Regions from separate parts of the Micromonospora sp. LOL_013 genome, predicted to be linked through region 1. Evidence: predicted binding sites of a transcription regulator. Region 1 holds the regulator's gene; each other region holds the start of a gene.
What was found. The regulator HrcA, encoded in region 1, represses chaperone genes, less so after heat shock. The targets are predictions, from matches to a motif close to GGTTNGCACNCTCNNNNNGAGNGTGCNAACC.
Positions count from the first base shown of each region.

Region 2: groL (chaperonin GroEL) is a predicted target of HrcA. The motif match lies at 1,129-1,159, and genes of this name have one in related genera.
Region 3: groES (co-chaperone GroES) is a predicted target of HrcA. The motif match lies at 2,887-2,917, and genes of this name have one in related genera.

Region 1 covers NZ_JBHMIQ010000013.1:88,618-93,959, reverse strand. Annotated here, with positions in the region: gene ACFHWS_RS10995 (enoyl-CoA hydratase-related protein) at 92-892, opposite strand; gene hemW (radical SAM family heme chaperone HemW) at 910-2,133, shown strand; gene ACFHWS_RS10985 (DUF4870 domain-containing protein) at 2,223-2,792, opposite strand; gene hrcA (heat-inducible transcriptional repressor HrcA) at 3,185-4,207, shown strand; gene dnaJ (molecular chaperone DnaJ) at 4,278-5,342, shown strand, end outside.
Region 2 covers NZ_JBHMIQ010000036.1:35,711-41,052, forward strand. Annotated here, with positions in the region: gene ACFHWS_RS22200 (serine hydrolase) at 1-401, opposite strand, end outside; gene ACFHWS_RS22205 (cold-shock protein) at 638-841, shown strand; gene groL (chaperonin GroEL) at 1,351-2,973, shown strand; gene ACFHWS_RS22215 (S8 family serine peptidase) at 3,066-5,342, opposite strand, start outside.
Region 3 covers NZ_JBHMIQ010000001.1:151,483-156,824, reverse strand. Annotated here, with positions in the region: gene ACFHWS_RS00805 (molybdopterin-dependent oxidoreductase) at 1-433, opposite strand, end outside; gene groL (chaperonin GroEL) at 684-2,321, opposite strand; gene groES (co-chaperone GroES) at 2,439-2,753, opposite strand; gene ACFHWS_RS00790 (THUMP-like domain-containing protein) at 2,964-4,199, shown strand; gene ybaK (Cys-tRNA(Pro) deacylase) at 4,246-4,725, shown strand; gene ACFHWS_RS00780 (sugar ABC transporter substrate-binding protein) at 5,005-5,342, shown strand, end outside.

The DNA.
Region 1 (5,342 bases):
CGGGTCCCGCACTTGTCGTACGCCGGCCCTTACGCCGTACGCCTCGACCCCTTACGCCGGAGATACCCCGTTTCGGGGCGACTATCCATGGTCACCGCCCCGGCAGCCAGCTCGGGTCGCGTTTGTCGCGGAACGCCCGTACGCCCTCGCGGCCCTCTTCGGAGAGGAAGTATCCGGTGGAAAGCTCACGCAGTTCGGCCGTATCGGCCCGGATTTCCGCCGCCGGGGTGCGGCGGAGCAGCTGCTTGGTGCCGGCCAGGGCGTCCGGGGCGCCCCGGACCAGTGCAGCGCAGCTCGCCGTCACCGCGGGGTCCAACTCCCCGGCCGGTACGGCGGCGCTGACCAGACCGATCTGCGCCGCCCGGGCACCGTCGAACAGCTCACCGGTGAGGTACAGCTGCGCCGCTGCCCGCGGCTGCAGCCGGCGCAGCACAGTGGCGGAGATCACAGCCGGGACCACTCCGAGTCGTACCTCGGTGAAGGCGAAGGTGGCCGCCGCGTCGCAGATCGCGATGTCGGCCGCGGCGATCAGCCCCAGCCCGCCGGCCCGCGCCGGGCCGCCGACCCGGGCCACCACCGGCTTGGGGCACTCCCAGAGCGCCGCCAGTACGTCGCCGAGCATCCCGACCGGTACCCGCCGGGTCGCGTACGCCTCGGCGGTCTCCTTCAGATCGGCGCCGGAGCAGAAGACCGGACCGGTGTGGCTCAGCACCACCACCCGGACCTGCGGGTCGGCGACCGCCTCGGCCAGGCCGGCGAGTAGTTCGGTCATCAACGGGGTGGACAGCGCGTTGCGGTTGCCCGGGCTGTCCAGGGTCAGGGTGGCGATCCCGGCGGCGGTGGCCGTACGGATCAGTGGCTGCGCGGACCTGGTGGGTCGGGGCTCATCCATGCCGGCACACTAGTCCCATGCCGAAAGCACCACCCGCCGGTACGCCGGTGCCCGCCGACGGGGCGCTGCCGCCGTCCGCGCTCGCCCGCAGCGGCCGGCGCGGCTTCGGGGTCTATCTGCACGTGCCGTTCTGCGCCACCCGCTGCGGCTACTGCGACTTCAACACGTACACGCCCGCCGAACTCGGCGGCAGCGCGCCGATCGGCGAGTACCTGGACGCCGTGCTGGCCGAGCTGGAACTGGCCGCGAAGGTCCTGGCCGCCCGCCCGCCACAGCAGGTGGACACGGTCTTCGTCGGCGGCGGCACGCCGAGCCTGCTGCCGGCCGACGCGCTGGCCCGGCTGCTCGACGCGATCGACGCCACCTGGGGGCTGGCCGCCGACGCGGAGGTCACCACCGAGGCCAACCCGGAGTCGGTGACCCCGGCGTCGCTGCGGGCGCTGCGGGCCGCCGGCTACACCAGGGTGTCGCTCGGCATGCAGTCGACCGCGGCGGCGGTGCTCGCCGTGCTGGACCGCCGGCACGCGCCCGGGCGCGCGGTCACCGCCGCCCGGGAGGCCCGGGACGCCGGATTCGAGCATGTCAATCTCGACCTGATTTACGGTACGCCGGGGGAGAGCGCGGCGGACTTCGACGAGTCGCTGGCGGCGGCGGTGGCGGCCGGGGTGGACCACGTCAGCGCGTACGCGCTGATCGTCGAGGACGGCACCCGGTTGGCGGCCCGGATGCGGCGCGGCGAACTGCCGTATCCCGACGACGACGTCGCCGCCGACCGCTACCTCGCCGCCGAATCGGCCCTGTCCGGCGCCGGATTCGACTGGTACGAGGTGTCGAACTGGGCCCGCTCGGCCGCCGGCCGGTGCCGGCACAACCTGTTGTACTGGACCGGCGGCGACTGGTGGGGGCTCGGGCCGGGGGCGCACAGCCACGTCGGCGGGGTCCGCTGGTGGAACGTGCGGCATCCCCGGTCGTACGCCGAGCGGCTGGCCGCCGGCCGGTCGCCCGGCCACGGCCGGGAACTGCTCACCGGCACCGAGCAGCAGGTCGAAGAGGTGATGCTGGGGTTGCGTCTGGCCAGTGGGCTGCCGCTGACGCGACTGGCCCCGGCCGGCCGGGTCGCGGCCCGCCGGGCCGGCGACGACGGGTTGCTCGACCCCGGCGCACTCGCCGCCGGGCAGGCGGTGCTGACCCTGCGCGGTCGGCTGCTGGCCGACGCGGTCGTGCGGGACCTGCTGCCGTGAAACCGCTGCTGGGCGACTCTCCGTGGGATGGCCCGTTGTCACCACCGTGACGCCCCCGGAGCCGGTTACGGATCCGGGGGCGAGCGGCGTCACTTGATGAAATTGGCGGACATCGGGTACTTGTACAGCGTCCCCTCGTTGGCCTTCACGCCCGCGATGATCCCGAAGATGATCTGGATCGCGAACACCACCAGGCTGGGGATGAACAGCAGGCACCAGCTGATGAAGAGCAGCACGAAGGCGATCGCCGACCAGAGGATCTGGAAGTTGAGCGCGGCCAGCGCGTGCGCCCGTACGGCCGGTGACTGCTGACCCTTGACCAGGTAGGCGATCAGCGGGCCGACGAAGCCGAGCGGCCCGAAGCTGATGAACGCGCCCAGGGCGCCACCGAAGTGGGCGATCAGCGCCCAGGTCTTGTCGTCGTTGGTGGCGTAACCGGACGGGGGTTGACCTCCGTACGCCGGACCGCCAGGCGGAAAACCGCCGGGCGGGGGGTATCCGCCGGGGGGCGGGCTCGCGCCGCCGGGCTGCGGGGGGTATCCGGGAGAGGAGGCCTCGCCCGGCATCGAGTAGGACGCTGGAGGTGGCGGCGGGGAGTTGGGGTCCTGCGGCATGCCGCCGGGACCGTTCTCCCCTGGTGGGCGAGGTGGTTCAGTCATGCCCGACACGGTAGGGGGAGGGATCAAGCCGCGCCAGTTAGCCCCGCCGACGATTTTCCCGTCCGGGCAGGCCGTCTCCGCTGGTCGGTCGGCTTGTGTGGGGCCCGCCGGCCGGCTTCTCTGGCCCGCCGGCCGGCTTGCGGAGCCCCGCCGGCCGACCGATCCGACCCGGGTGAGTGCGCTTGGTGACATATCGCCCGGTACGCCCCCGCCCGGCGAACTGATCATCGCCGGCCCGGCCCGATCGACGTATGCTGGCACTCACAGCCGGCGAGTGCCAGCAGGGGCGTCGTTGGTCCGGCCACCCACCGGCCGCCGCGACGGCCGGGACCGTAGCCTCGGACCGGTCCGACCGGTGACCGGTCCGACCGGTGCCGGCGAAGGAGGTGCAGATGGGTCTCGACGACCGCAAACTCGACGTGCTCCGGGCGATCGTCGAGGACTACGTCGCCACCCAGGAGCCGGTCGGCAGCAAGGCGCTGGTCGAGCGGCACCAGCTTGGAGTGTCACCGGCGACCGTCCGCAACGACATGGCGGTGCTGGAGGAGGAGGGCTACATTCGGCAGCCGCACACCAGCGCCGGGCGGGTCCCGACCGACCGTGGCTACCGGTTGTTCGTCGACCGGCTGTCCCGGGTGAAACCGCTCAGCCCGGCCGAGCGCAGGGCGATCGAACGCTTCCTCGTCGGCGCCGTCGACCTCGACGACGTCGTGCACCGCACCGTCCGGCTGCTCGCCCAGCTCACCCGCCAGGTCGCGGTGGTGCAGTACCCGAGCCTGTCCCGGTCGTCGGTCCGGCACCTGGAGCTGGTGCCGATCTCGACCACTCGGCTGATGCTGGTCCTGATCGTCGACACCGGCCGGGTCGAGCAGCGACTGGTGGAGCTGCCGGCCCCGATCAGTGCCGACGACGTGACCGACCTGCGTCGGCTGGCCAACGAGAAGCTCGACGGCTGTCGGCTCTCCGACACTCCGCCGTTGGTCCAGGCGTTGGTCGACGAGGTGCCAGCGGACCTGCGACCGGCGATGACCACGCTTTCGACGGTCCTGCTGGAGACGCTGGTCGAGCGGCACGAGGAACGCCTCGCCCTGGCCGGGACCGCTAACCTGGCCAGAGGGGGACTACTCGACTTCCAGGGCTCCCTGCGTCCGATACTGGAGGCACTGGAGGAGGAGGTCGTCCTGCTCAAGCTGATCGGCGAGGTGGAGCCGAGCACCCTGCGGGTCCGCATCGGCGACGAGAACGAGGTTGACAACCTGCGGGCCGCATCCGTGGTCAGCACCGGTTACGGTCCGGGCACCGTTATGGTCGGTGGCCTCGGCGTGCTGGGGCCCACCCGGATGGACTACCCCGGCACCATCGCCACGGTTCGCGCCGTGGCACGCTACGTCGGCGATCTGCTGGCGCAGAACTGACCGGCGGGCAGGATCAAAACGACCCGGCGAACTGCACATGCGAGACTGACACATGAGGACACCAGACGCAGTGGCCAAGGACTACTACGGGATTCTCGGCGTGAGCCGGGACGCCTCCGCTGACGACATCAAGCGGGCCTACCGCAAGTTGGCCCGGCAGTACCATCCGGACGTCAATCCGGATCCGGTGGCGGCTGACAAGTTCAAGGACATCAACGCCGCGTACGAGGTGCTCTCCGACGACCAGAAGCGGCAGATCGTCGATCTCGGTGGCGACCCGTTGGCACCCGGCGGCGCGCCCGGCGGCGGCCCCGGCGGGGCCGGGCCCTTCGTCGGCTTCCAGGACATCATGGACGCCTTCTTCGGGGCGGCGGCCGGCTCCCGTGGGCCGAGGTCGCGGACCCGCCCAGGCGCCGACGCGATCCTGCGCCTGGAGCTCGATCTGACCGACACCGCGTTCGGCGTGGAAGCGCCGATCACCGTCGACACGGCGGTGATCTGCACCACATGCTCCGGCGCGGGCACCGCAGCCGGCACCCACCTGGCGACCTGCGAGGCGTGCGGCGGGCGCGGCGAGGTCCAGTCCGTGCAACGGACCTTCCTCGGCCAGGTGGTCTCGTCTCGGCCCTGCGTCGCCTGCCAGGGCTACGGCACCGTCATCCCGCACCCCTGCACCACCTGTTCCGGCGACGGCCGGGTGCGGACCCGACGTTCGCTGACCGTCAAGATCCCCGCCGGGGTGGAGGACGGGATGCGGATCCGGCTGGCCCAGCAGGGCGAGGTCGGGCCGGGCGGGGGCACGGCCGGTGACCTGTACGTCGAGATCCACGAGCAGCCGCACGACGTCTACTCCCGCAAGGGCGACGACCTGCACTGCCGGGTCACCGTGCCGATGACCGCCGCGGCGCTCGGCACCCGGCTGACCATCCGGACCCTGGACAGCGACGAGCCGGTGGACGTCAAGCCGGGCACCCAGCCGGGTGCCACGCTGCGGCTGCGCGGGCGCGGCGTGCCGCATCTGCGCGGCACCGGCCGCGGTGACCTCTACGTGCACCTCGACGTGCGTACCCCGACCAAGCTCGACGCCGAGCAGGAGCGGACGCTGCGGGAGTTCGCCAAGGCCCGGGGCGAGGAG
Region 2 (5,342 bases), on a different contig from region 1:
TCGGCGCGGCGCAGGTCGTCGGCAGCCAGCCACACCTTGATCAACGACATGGTGTCGCTCTGCGCGGTGAAGTTCGGTGACCCGGTGATCAGCCCGGTACGCCGGTTCAGCGCCGCCCAGGAGAAGAATCCGTCGGTCGGTGTCGGCACCGGGCCGGCGCGCAGCAACACGCTGCGCTGCTGGTGGTCGTGGTCCTGGTCGGCGACGGTCCAGCCCGGCTCGCGCGGCGGTGGTTTGCCGGCGTCCCCGGGCAGGCCGCCGGTGAACGCCGACAGCACGATGAGTAGCCCGACGGCGGCGGCCGCCGGGTGGCGTTGGCGGACGCGGTCGCGTCGGGGCGCGGTGCGGTCCGACCGTCGGGCGGCCCGGCTGCCAGGCGCGCGATGCCGTCCGGGCTTCACGTTCTGCGGTGTACGGGACACACGTGGTCAACGAAATGTGGTGCCAGGGAGACTTGACTGGGGGTTGATGTCCCCTTTTGGGATAGTGCGGTGCCGTCAGACCTCGTGTAGCGTGCGATTCCGGCTGCTGTACTCGGGCAACCCGTACGAGAGTCCCGATCGGTGGCTCCGGCCGGCGAACACGCCGGTCAGAGGGCCGGCAGAGGCCCGGCACGACAGAAGTGAGGAAGTGCACCGTGGCACAGGGCACCGTGAAGTGGTTCAACAGCGAAAAGGGCTACGGTTTCATCGCGGTCGACGGGGGTCAGGACGTCTTCGTCCACTTCTCCGCCATCGAGATGGACGGTTACAAGGCGCTCGACGACGGGCAGCGCGTCGAGTTCGAGATCGCTCAGGGGCAGAAGGGTCCTCAGGCGGAGAGGGTCCGGGTCATCGCCTAGTCACCCTGCTGGCCGGCGCGGTCACCCTGCTGGCCAACTGCGCGTCCGGTGGCCGGTGCGGCCGCCCGACCGGACGGCGACGTAGCTGATAGCTCGACACAGGTCTGCGCACCCGCAAGGCGTCGGTTCTCCTCGTGGAGCCGGCGCCTTTCATCGTTTCGCCGCCCGGCGATCCTGCCCACCCGATCTTGACCGTGACCGCCGTCTGCGGCCGTGCGGCCCGAAGGGGTACGTCGGGCGGCAAGTTGCTGTTCGCTTGCACTCGACAGGGGAGAGTGCTAAACAAGGATTGGCACTCGCCAACCGGGAGTGCCAAAGGTCGGGGCGGTGGGGCCACCGCCGTCGTCCCGCTTCGCGGGGTGACGGAGATGGCCGGTCGTCGCGGGCTATCCGGCCCGGCCGGCGGACGTCACTGTCATTGGGTAGCGACGTCCGAAGGTGCGTAGAGCAGGCGGCATGGCGGAGCTGACCGGCTCCGGTGCTGCGAGCGTCCAGGAGGACAACGCCGTATGGCCAAGATGATCGCGTTCGACGAAGAGGCGCGCCGCGGTCTCGAGCGGGGCATGAACACCCTCGCCGACGCCGTCAAGGTGACGCTGGGCCCGAAGGGCCGCAACGTCGTGCTCGAAAAGAAGTGGGGCGCTCCCACCATCACCAACGATGGTGTGAGCATCGCCAAGGAGATCGAGCTCGAGGACCCGTACGAGAAGATCGGCGCCGAGCTGGTCAAGGAGGTCGCCAAGAAGACCGACGACGTGGCCGGTGACGGCACGACGACGGCGACCGTCCTGGCCCAGGCCCTGGTCCGCGAGGGCCTGCGCAACGTCGCGGCCGGCGCGAACCCGATGGCCCTGAAGCGGGGCATCGAGGCCGCCGTCGCCAACGTCGCGGAGGAGCTGAGCAAGCTCGCCAAGGACGTGGAGACCAAGGAGCAGATCGCGTCCACCGCGTCGATCTCCGCCGGAGACGCCAGCGTCGGCGAGATCATCGCCGAGGCGATGGACAAGGTCGGCAAGGAAGGCGTCATCACCGTCGAGGAGAGCAACACCTTCGGCCTGGAGCTGGAGCTCACCGAGGGTATGCGCTTCGACAAGGGCTACATCTCGCCTTACTTCTGGACCGACCCGGAGCGGATGGAGGCCGTCCTCGACGACCCCTACATCCTGATCGTCAACAGCAAGATCTCCTCGGTCAAGGACCTGCTCCCGATCCTGGAAAAGATCATGCAGTCGGGCAAGCCGCTGCTGATCATCGCCGAGGACGTCGAGGGCGAGGCGCTGGCCACCCTGATCGTCAACAAGGTGCGCGGCACCTTCAAGTCGGTTGCCGTCAAGGCTCCCGGCTTCGGTGACCGCCGCAAGGCGATGCTGACCGACATCTCGATCCTCACCGGCGGCCAGGTCGTCAGCGAGGAGCTCGGCCTGAAGCTCGACGCGGTGACCATCGACATGCTGGGCCGGGCCCGCAAGGTCCAGGTGACCAAGGACGAGACCACGGTCGTCGACGGTGCCGGCGACGCCGAGCAGATCCAGGGCCGGGTCAACCAGATCCGGGCCGAGATCGAGAAGAGCGACTCCGACTACGACCGCGAGAAGCTGCAGGAGCGGCTGGCCAAGCTGGCCGGCGGCGTCGCGGTGATCAAGGTCGGCGCGGCCACCGAGGTGGAGCTCAAGGAGCGCAAGCACCGCATCGAGGACGCGGTGCGCAACGCCAAGGCAGCCGTCGAGGAGGGCATCGTCCCCGGTGGTGGCGTCGCTCTGGTGCAGGCCGGCAAGACCGCCTTCGACAAGCTCGACCTGGTCGGCGACGAGGCGACCGGCGCGCAGATCGTGAAGATCGCGCTGGACGCCCCGCTGCGGCAGATTGCCGTCAACGCCGGCCTCGAAGGCGGCGTCGTGGTGGAGAAGGTCCGCAACCTGGAGGCCGGCCACGGCCTCAACGCCGCCAACGGCGACTACGTGGACCTGCTGCAAGCGGGCATCATCGACCCGGCCAAGGTGACCCGGTCGGCGCTGCAGAACGCCTCGTCGATCGCGGCGCTGTTCCTGACCACCGAAGCCGTGGTGGCGGACAAGCCGGAGAAGACCCCGGCCCCGGCGGGTGCGCCGGGCGGCGGCGAGATGGACTTCTGAGTCCAGCCACGCCGTAGTAGCGACAGAACCGCAGGGCGGTTACCGGGCAGCTTCCCGGTAACCGCCCTGCGGCGTCTCCGGCCCAGCGGCGATCAGCCGCCGGACCGGGCGGCCTGCACCGCCGCGTACGCGTCGACCAGACCGGCGCCGGTGAGGTTCGCCGGGTCACCGCAGCTGTCACCGCCGCCGAGGCCGGCCTCGGCGGCGGTCTGCCGCAGGATCCGCGCCGTGCCGTCCAGGTCACCAATCAGCTCCGGTCGCGCCGACCACAGCAGCGCCACCACCCCGGCCACCTGCGGGGTCGCCATCGACGTACCGTCCAGCGCCGCGTACCCGCCGCCGGGCATCGCCGACAGCACGTCGGCGCCCGGTGCCACCAGGTCCGGTTTGACGGTGCCGTCCGGCGCCGGGCCCCGGCTGGAGAAGTCGGTAACCTCCCGGTCGGCGTCTACCGCGCCGACGGTCAGCACATCGGTGTACGGGGCCGGCGGGTCATCGACCGAGCTGCAGAACGGGCCGGTGTTGCCGGCCGCGGCCACCATCATCAGCCCGGCGGCGGCCAGCGCCTCGGAGGCCGGCCGCAGCGAACTCAGGTCGCAGCCTTCCAGCTCGGGGCAGCCCCAGGAGTTGGTGAGCACGTGCGGAGCGCGTTCCGGTCGCCCGTCGGCGAACGGGTCGCCCCCGGTCGGGAACGGGGCCAGCATGAACTGCAGGCAGTCCAGGTAGCGTGCCGGGTTGCCGAGGTTGCGGTCCAGGTTGACACAGCCGACCCAGGACGCACCCGGGGCGACGCCGATCGAGGTGTCGCCGACGGCCGAGCCGAGCGTGTGGGTGCCGTGTCCGTTGTTGTCGGTCGGGGTACCGGTGCCGTTCCACGGGTCGAACCAGGAGTCGTCGCCGCCCCGGAACCCGTCCGCGAGCGCCGGATGGTCGCCGTCCACCCCGGAGTCCGAGGCGCCGACCACGATGCCGGCGCCGTCGACACCGAGCTCCGTCCAGACCCGTTCGGCACCGAGCATGGTGATGTTCCACGGCGGGGTACGCGGAGCGGGCTGGTCGCCCCGTTCGGGCTCGACCGTGGCCGGCAGCGGCCGCAGTTGCTGACTGATCAGCACCCGGTCGACGTCGTCCCGCCGGGTCAGCCAGGGCCGCAGCGCCGGCCCGGCGTCCACCTCGATCGCGTTGACCAGGTAGTACGGCGAGTAGGACAGCCCCCACCGGTCCAGATCGTCGCGCAGGTCGGCCTGGCTGGCCTCGGCGGTGTCGACCAGCCGTTGGAAGACCGTCCGGACCCGTTCGTCGCGGGCCTGCGGTCCGGTGCCGCGCGGCACGTCGGACAGATCGGCCTGTTCCCGCAGCATCACGAACAGCCGTTCGCCGTGCAGCCCCGGCTGCCCGACGGCGAGGTGCACGGCGGCACCGGCCGCCGCCAGCACCACGACGGTGGCCACCGCCACCCGCCGCAGTGGTCGACCTGCCAGCCGTGGTGGTCGACCCGCCCGCCGCCGACCGAGACCGAAGCCGAGGCCGACACCCAACGCGAGTGCCAGCGCCATTCCGACGCCGGCACCGACCGACGCCCAGAACGGTAGGTCACGGCCGATGGCCAGGAGCAGCGATACCTCTTCCGGGTCGAGCAGGGCCAGCGGTCCGCCGACGGACAGCCCGGCCAGTACGCCGACCGGCGCGCTGGACCGGTCGGCGGCCCAGCCGATCGCCGCAGCCGCGTAGCCGATCGGCGGCAGCACCAGGATCGCGGCCAGCTGCCCGCCGGGTTGGCCGATGCCGGCGGCGAGCAGCAGCAGCCCAACCCCGGCGACCGTCCCGCCGAGCAGGATGGTGCGCACCGCCGAGCGCCCCTGCGGGCCGGCACCGATCGCCGTCCAGAACCGCCGGGGCAGCAGTTCGGCGGCGTACCAGCCGGTCGCGGCCGCTGCGGCGACGGCGAGTGCCGTCTCCACCGCGCCGCCCAGCGCGCCGACCCACCACCAGGGCAGCAGCATGACCAGCCCGGCCGCGACGGCGAGTAGCACAGCGACCATCCGGTCCGCCTTGTCAGACTGAGCGTGAGCTGGCTCGGCCGGACCTGACTGAGCCCGACCTGACTCGGCTTGAGCCGGCTCGGCCTGGTCCGGTTCGGCCCGGCGCCGTAGCGCCCGCAGCCCGGCGGCGCCGCCGGCGGCGAGCACGGTGAGCGCGGCCAGGTACAGCTCGTGGTGGACGGTCGGTACGGCCCGCAGCAGCCCGAAACCGCCGAGGGCGAACGCGGCGACCAGCCAGGCCCGGCCGGTCGCCCGTACCGCCGGTGACCGGGGCACCAGCGCCAGCAGCATGGTGGGTACGCCGACCAGCAGCGCGTTGCCGAACGC
Region 3 (5,342 bases), on a different contig from region 1:
CTGCGGCCGGCCGCAGCGGGCCGGCGAGCAACGCCCAGAGCAGCAGCGCGGCGGCGGACACGCCGATCACCGCCGGCAGGACGGCGGCCGGCCCGGCGCCGGGCCGGGTGAGCGCGGCCACCGCGCCGATCACGCCGAAGACCGCGATGCCGGCGAAGCCGACGGCGAGCCGGCGGGCGGCCAGCACCCCGATCACGGCCGCGAACCCGGCGAGCAGTACGCCGGTGCCGATCAGCAGCGCGGTCTTGTCGTGTACGCCGAACACGTCGATGGCGAACTGTTTCAGCGGCTCGGGGACGGTGTCGACGACCACCCCGCCGACCGCGACCAGCGGTGCCGAGCGGGCGCCGGTGCCGACGGCGACCAGCTCGGCCAGGCCCAGGGCGAGCGCGGCGGCGGCCACCCCGGCGAGCGCCGCGAGCGGCCCGGGCAGGCGGCCCGGCGGTTCGGTCGGCGCAGCTGGCCCGGTCGGCTCCGGCCCGGTCGGCTCCGGCCCTGTCGCGTCCGGCACCGTCGGCTCCGGCGTCATCACGTCCAACCCATCTGTCCGGCACCGTACGGGTCGACGGCGCATTGGTACCGCCGACGATACGCAGAATCCGCGTGATCAGAAACCTCGGGCGGAGTGCGCCCTCGGCCGTACTGATCACGCGGATCCAGGGTGGAGCAGGTGGAACTTCCGGTCAGAAACCGGGACCGTGCTGGTGGCCGTGCCCGTGGTCGTGGCCGCCGGCGGCCGGCTCGGCCTTCTCCGGCTTCTCCACCACGAGGCTCTCGGTGGTGAGCAGCAGCCCGGCGATCGACGCGGCGTTGCTGACCGCGTTGCGGGTCACCTTCACCGGATCGATGATGCCGGCCCCGGCCAGATCGACGTACTCACCGGTGGCGGCGTTGAGACCGTGGCCCCAGTCGCCTTCGAGTACCTTGCCGACCACGACGTACCCGTCGTAGCCGGCGTTCTGGGCGATCCACCGCAGCGGCTCGTGCAGCGCCTTGCGGACCACCGACACGCCGACCTTCTCGTCGCCGTCGAAGCCGAGGTCGTCGTCGAGCACGGCGGCGATCTGGCTCAGCGCCGCGCCGCCACCGGGGATGGTGCCCTCCTCGACCGCGGCCTTGGTCGCGGCGATGGCGTCCTCGATGCGGTGCTTGCGCTCCTTCATCTCCACCTCGGTGGCGGCCCCGGCCTTGATCACCGCGATGCCACCGGAGAGCTTGGCCAGCCGCTCGGCGAGCTTTTCCCGGTCCCAGTCCGAGTCGGACGCGTCGATCTCCTTGCGGATCTGAGTGACCCGGTCGGCGACCTCGGAGTCGTTGCCGGCACCGTCGACCACCGTGGTGGTGTCCTTGTCGACCACGATCCGCCGGGCCCGGCCCAGCGACTCCAGCCCGACCGCGTCGAGCTTGTAGCCCAGCTCAGGGGCGATCAGCTCGGCGCCGGTCAGGACCGCCATGTCCTGCAGCATCGCCTTGCGCCGGTCGCCGAAGCCGGGGGCCTTGACCGCGCAGATCTTCACGGTCTTGCGTACGGCGTTGACCACCAGGGTGGACAGCGCCTGCCCGTCGACATCCTCGGCGACGATCAGCAGCGGCTTGCCGTCCTGGGCAATCTTCTCCAGCAGCGGCAGCAGCTCCTCGATCGAGGAGATCTTCTGGGTGGTGATCAGGATGTACGCGTCCTCGAGCACCGCCTCCTGCGCTTCGGCGTCGGTGACGAAGTGCGGGGAGATGAAGCCCTTGTCGAACTGCAGGCCCTCGGTGACCTCCAGCTCGGTGGCCAGGGTGGAGCCTTCCTCGACGGTGATGACGCCGTCGCGGCCGACCCGCTCCATCGCCTCGGCGATCAGCTCGCCGATCGTGGCGTCCTGGGCCGAGATCGTCGCGACCTGCGCGGTCGAGCCCTTGTCGGCCACCTCTGCCGCCTTGGCCAGCAGAGAGTCGGAGACCTTCTGCGCGGCCGCGTCGATGCCGCGCTTGAGGCCGGCCGGGTTGGCCCCGGCGGCGACGTTGCGCAGACCTTCACGGACCATCGCCTGGGCGAGCACGGTGGCGGTGGTGGTCCCGTCGCCGGCGACGTCGTTGGTCTTCGTCGCCACCTCCTTGACCAGCTGCGCACCGAGGTTCTCGTACGGGTTGGTGAGCTCGATCTCCTTGGCGATGGTCACGCCATCGTTGGTGATCGTCGGAGCGCCGAACTTCTTGTCCAGCACGACGTTGCGCCCGCGCGGGCCGAGGGTGACCTTGACCGTGTCCGCGAGCGTGTTGACGCCGTGCTCCAAGAGGTGCCGGGCGTCGTCCGAGAAACTCAGGATCTTCGCCATGACATTCCCTTCACAGGCACTAGCCGTCGGCCGGCCGGCGGCTGCCGGGCACCGGCCAACGGGCGACGCCCCGAAGCCCCGGGCTGGGGCTTCGGGGCGTTCAGCACTGGCAGTAGGTCACTTCTCGATGACCGCGAGGACGTCGCGGGCGGAGAGCACCAGGTACTCCTCGCCGGCGTACTTGACCTCGGTGCCGCCGTACTTCGAGTAGATGACCGTGTCGCCGACGTTGACGTCAACCGGGATCCGGTTGCCCTTGTCGTCGACGCGGCCGGGGCCGACAGCGAGGACGGTGCCCTCCTGCGGCTTCTCCTTGGCGGTGTCGGGGATCACGATGCCCGACGCCGTGGTGGTCTCAGCCTCGTTCGCCTGGACCAGGATCCGGTCCTCGAGCGGCTTGATCGCAACCTTGGTCGCGGTAGTCACGGGCATACCCTCCTGGGGTATCTGGTTTTGGTGCCGGCCACGTGGGTAACCGGCGTCAATCTGCCTCATGTCCACCGGGCGGATCCGTCGTCGCGGGTGCCGGACCGCCTGGCGTTTCGCTCACCGGCGGGAGCCGGCGAGCTGGCACCCTCGACCCGAGAGTGCTAACCGCAGATTAGCAGTCGCCTGTGCGGAGTGCTAGCCCGATGGCCGAGCATGGACAATGTCGCGGTGCACCCGGACGAACTGGCCGCCCTGCGCGCCCCGGAAGGCGCGGCCGCGCTGGTTGCCGCGACCGAGGTGCTGGCCGCGCCGGGCGGGGCGGATCCGCTCGCGGCGGCGACCGCACTGCGTACCGCCGGGGTGCCGGCACCGCTGGCGACCGCCGCACTCACCCAGGCCGCGCTGCGCGCCCGCGCGGCCGGCAAGTTCGGCCCGGCCGCCGCCCGGATGTTCTTCACCCGCGCCGGCCTGGAGCAGGCCACCCGGTCGGTGGTCGCCGACCGGCGCGCCGCCCGGTTGCGCGCCGCCGGGGTGCGCCACCTCGCCGACCTGGGTTGCGGTCTCGGCGCGGACACCCTCGCCGCCGCCCGGGCCGGCATCCGGGTGTACGCGGTGGAGGCCGACCCGGCCACCGCCGCGATCGCCGCCGCCAACGTCGCGGCGACCGGGCTGGCCCACCTGGTCGACGTGGTCTGCGCCGACGCCACCGGAGTCGACGTCTCCGGCTACGACGCGGTCTTCTGCGACCCGGCCCGCCGGTCCGGCAGCGGTCGGCGCACCTTCGACCCGGACAGCTACTCCCCGCCGTGGGACTTCGTCCGGTCGTTGGTCGCCCGGGTGCCCTGCACCGTGCTCAAGGTGGCACCGGGCATCGACCACGCGCTGATCCCGCCGGGAGCCGAGGCCGAGTGGGTCAGCGTCGACCGGGAGGTGGTCGAGGCGGCGTTCTGGTGCGGCCCGCTGGCCGACACCCCGCGCCGGGCCACCCTGCTGCGTACCGGACAGCCGGCCACGGACCTGGTCGGCGACGGCGACGAGCCGGTCGACGTCGGCCCGGTCCGGCGCTTCCTGTACGACCCGGACGGGGCGGTGGTCCGCTCACACCTGGTCGCCGCGTTCGCCGCGACCGTCGACGGCACCCTCGCCGACGAGTCGATCGCCTACGTCTACGCCGACGCGCCGACCGACACGCCGTACGGCCGATGTCTGGAGGTCACCGACGTGCTGCCGTTCTCGCTGAAGCGGCTGCGGGCGCTGCTGCGCGAACGCGGCGTCACCCGGCTGGAGATCCTCAAACGCGGCTCCCCGCTCGACCCCGCCCAGTTGCGCCGCGATCTGCGCCTGCGTACCGCCTCCGGGGCCGGCGTGGCGGCGAGTCTGGTGCTGACCCGGGTGGCCGGCGCCCCGACGGCGCTGCTCGCCCACCCGGTGCCGGCACCCGGCCGGTGACCGCACGCGGCCGACGGCGGGCGCCCGGCCGGTAACGTCGCGCGGCATGGCAGGTACCGCGACCCCGGCGACGACGCTGCTGACCAAGCGGCGGATCACCTTCCAACTACACCCGTACCGGGTCTCGCCGGACACCCCGGACTACGGCGCGGCGGTCGCGGCCGCCCTCGGCGTCGCCGCCGAGCAGGTGTTCAAGACGCTGGTGGCGCAGGTCGACGGGGCACTCGCCGTCGGCGTCGTACCGGTCACCGGGGAGCTGGACCTGAAGGCTCTGACGGTGGCGCTCGGCGGCAGGCGCGCGGTGCTCGCCGACCGGGTGCTCGCCGAGCGGACCACCGGGTACGTCCGGGGCGGCATCAGCCCGATCGGGCAGCGTAAACGCCTGCCGACGGTGCTGGACGCCTCGGCGCAGCGGTACGCCGAGGTGTACGTATCGGCCGGTCGTCGCGGGTTGCAGTTGAGTATCACTCCGGGTGACCTCGCAGCGGTGGCTGGCGCCCGGTTCGCCCCGATCGCGGCCCACTGATCCGGTCAGTCGACGGGCAGATGTCCACCGCGTTGCTGAATTGTTATCGCAGGCAACAAAACTGGTGACGTCACCGTCTTGTGCTCGGCACCACAGTCCTAATACGTTGCCGGACACAACAAAAACCGCGATGGCCCAGCTCAGCCCCAGGCCGTTGCCGTCGCCGGCCGGGCCTCCGGAGCCCACCAGCGCCCCGCGAGCCCACGCCCGAGACCGCACGACTCGCACCAGCACAAACCCCTTGTACGCGGAACATCACCCTTCGAAAGGACCCGAGCGATGCGCAAAGGGATCCTCAGCACCGCCGCCGCCGGCGTCCTGCTCGCCGGCGGCCTGACCGCCTGTGGCAGCGACACCGGCAGCGACACCGGCAGCGGCGACACGCCGACTCCGAAGATCGGCGTGATCCTGCCAGACAGCGCCTCCTCCGACCGCTGGGAGACCGCCGACCGGCGCTTCCTGCAGGAGGCGTTCGACGCCGCCGGCGTCGACGCCACCATCCAGAACGCCCAGGGCGACAAGGCCCAGTTCCAGACCCTCGCCGACCAGATGATCACCGACGGGGCCACCGTCCTGATGATCGTCAACCTGGATTCCGGCACCGGCAAGGCAGTGCT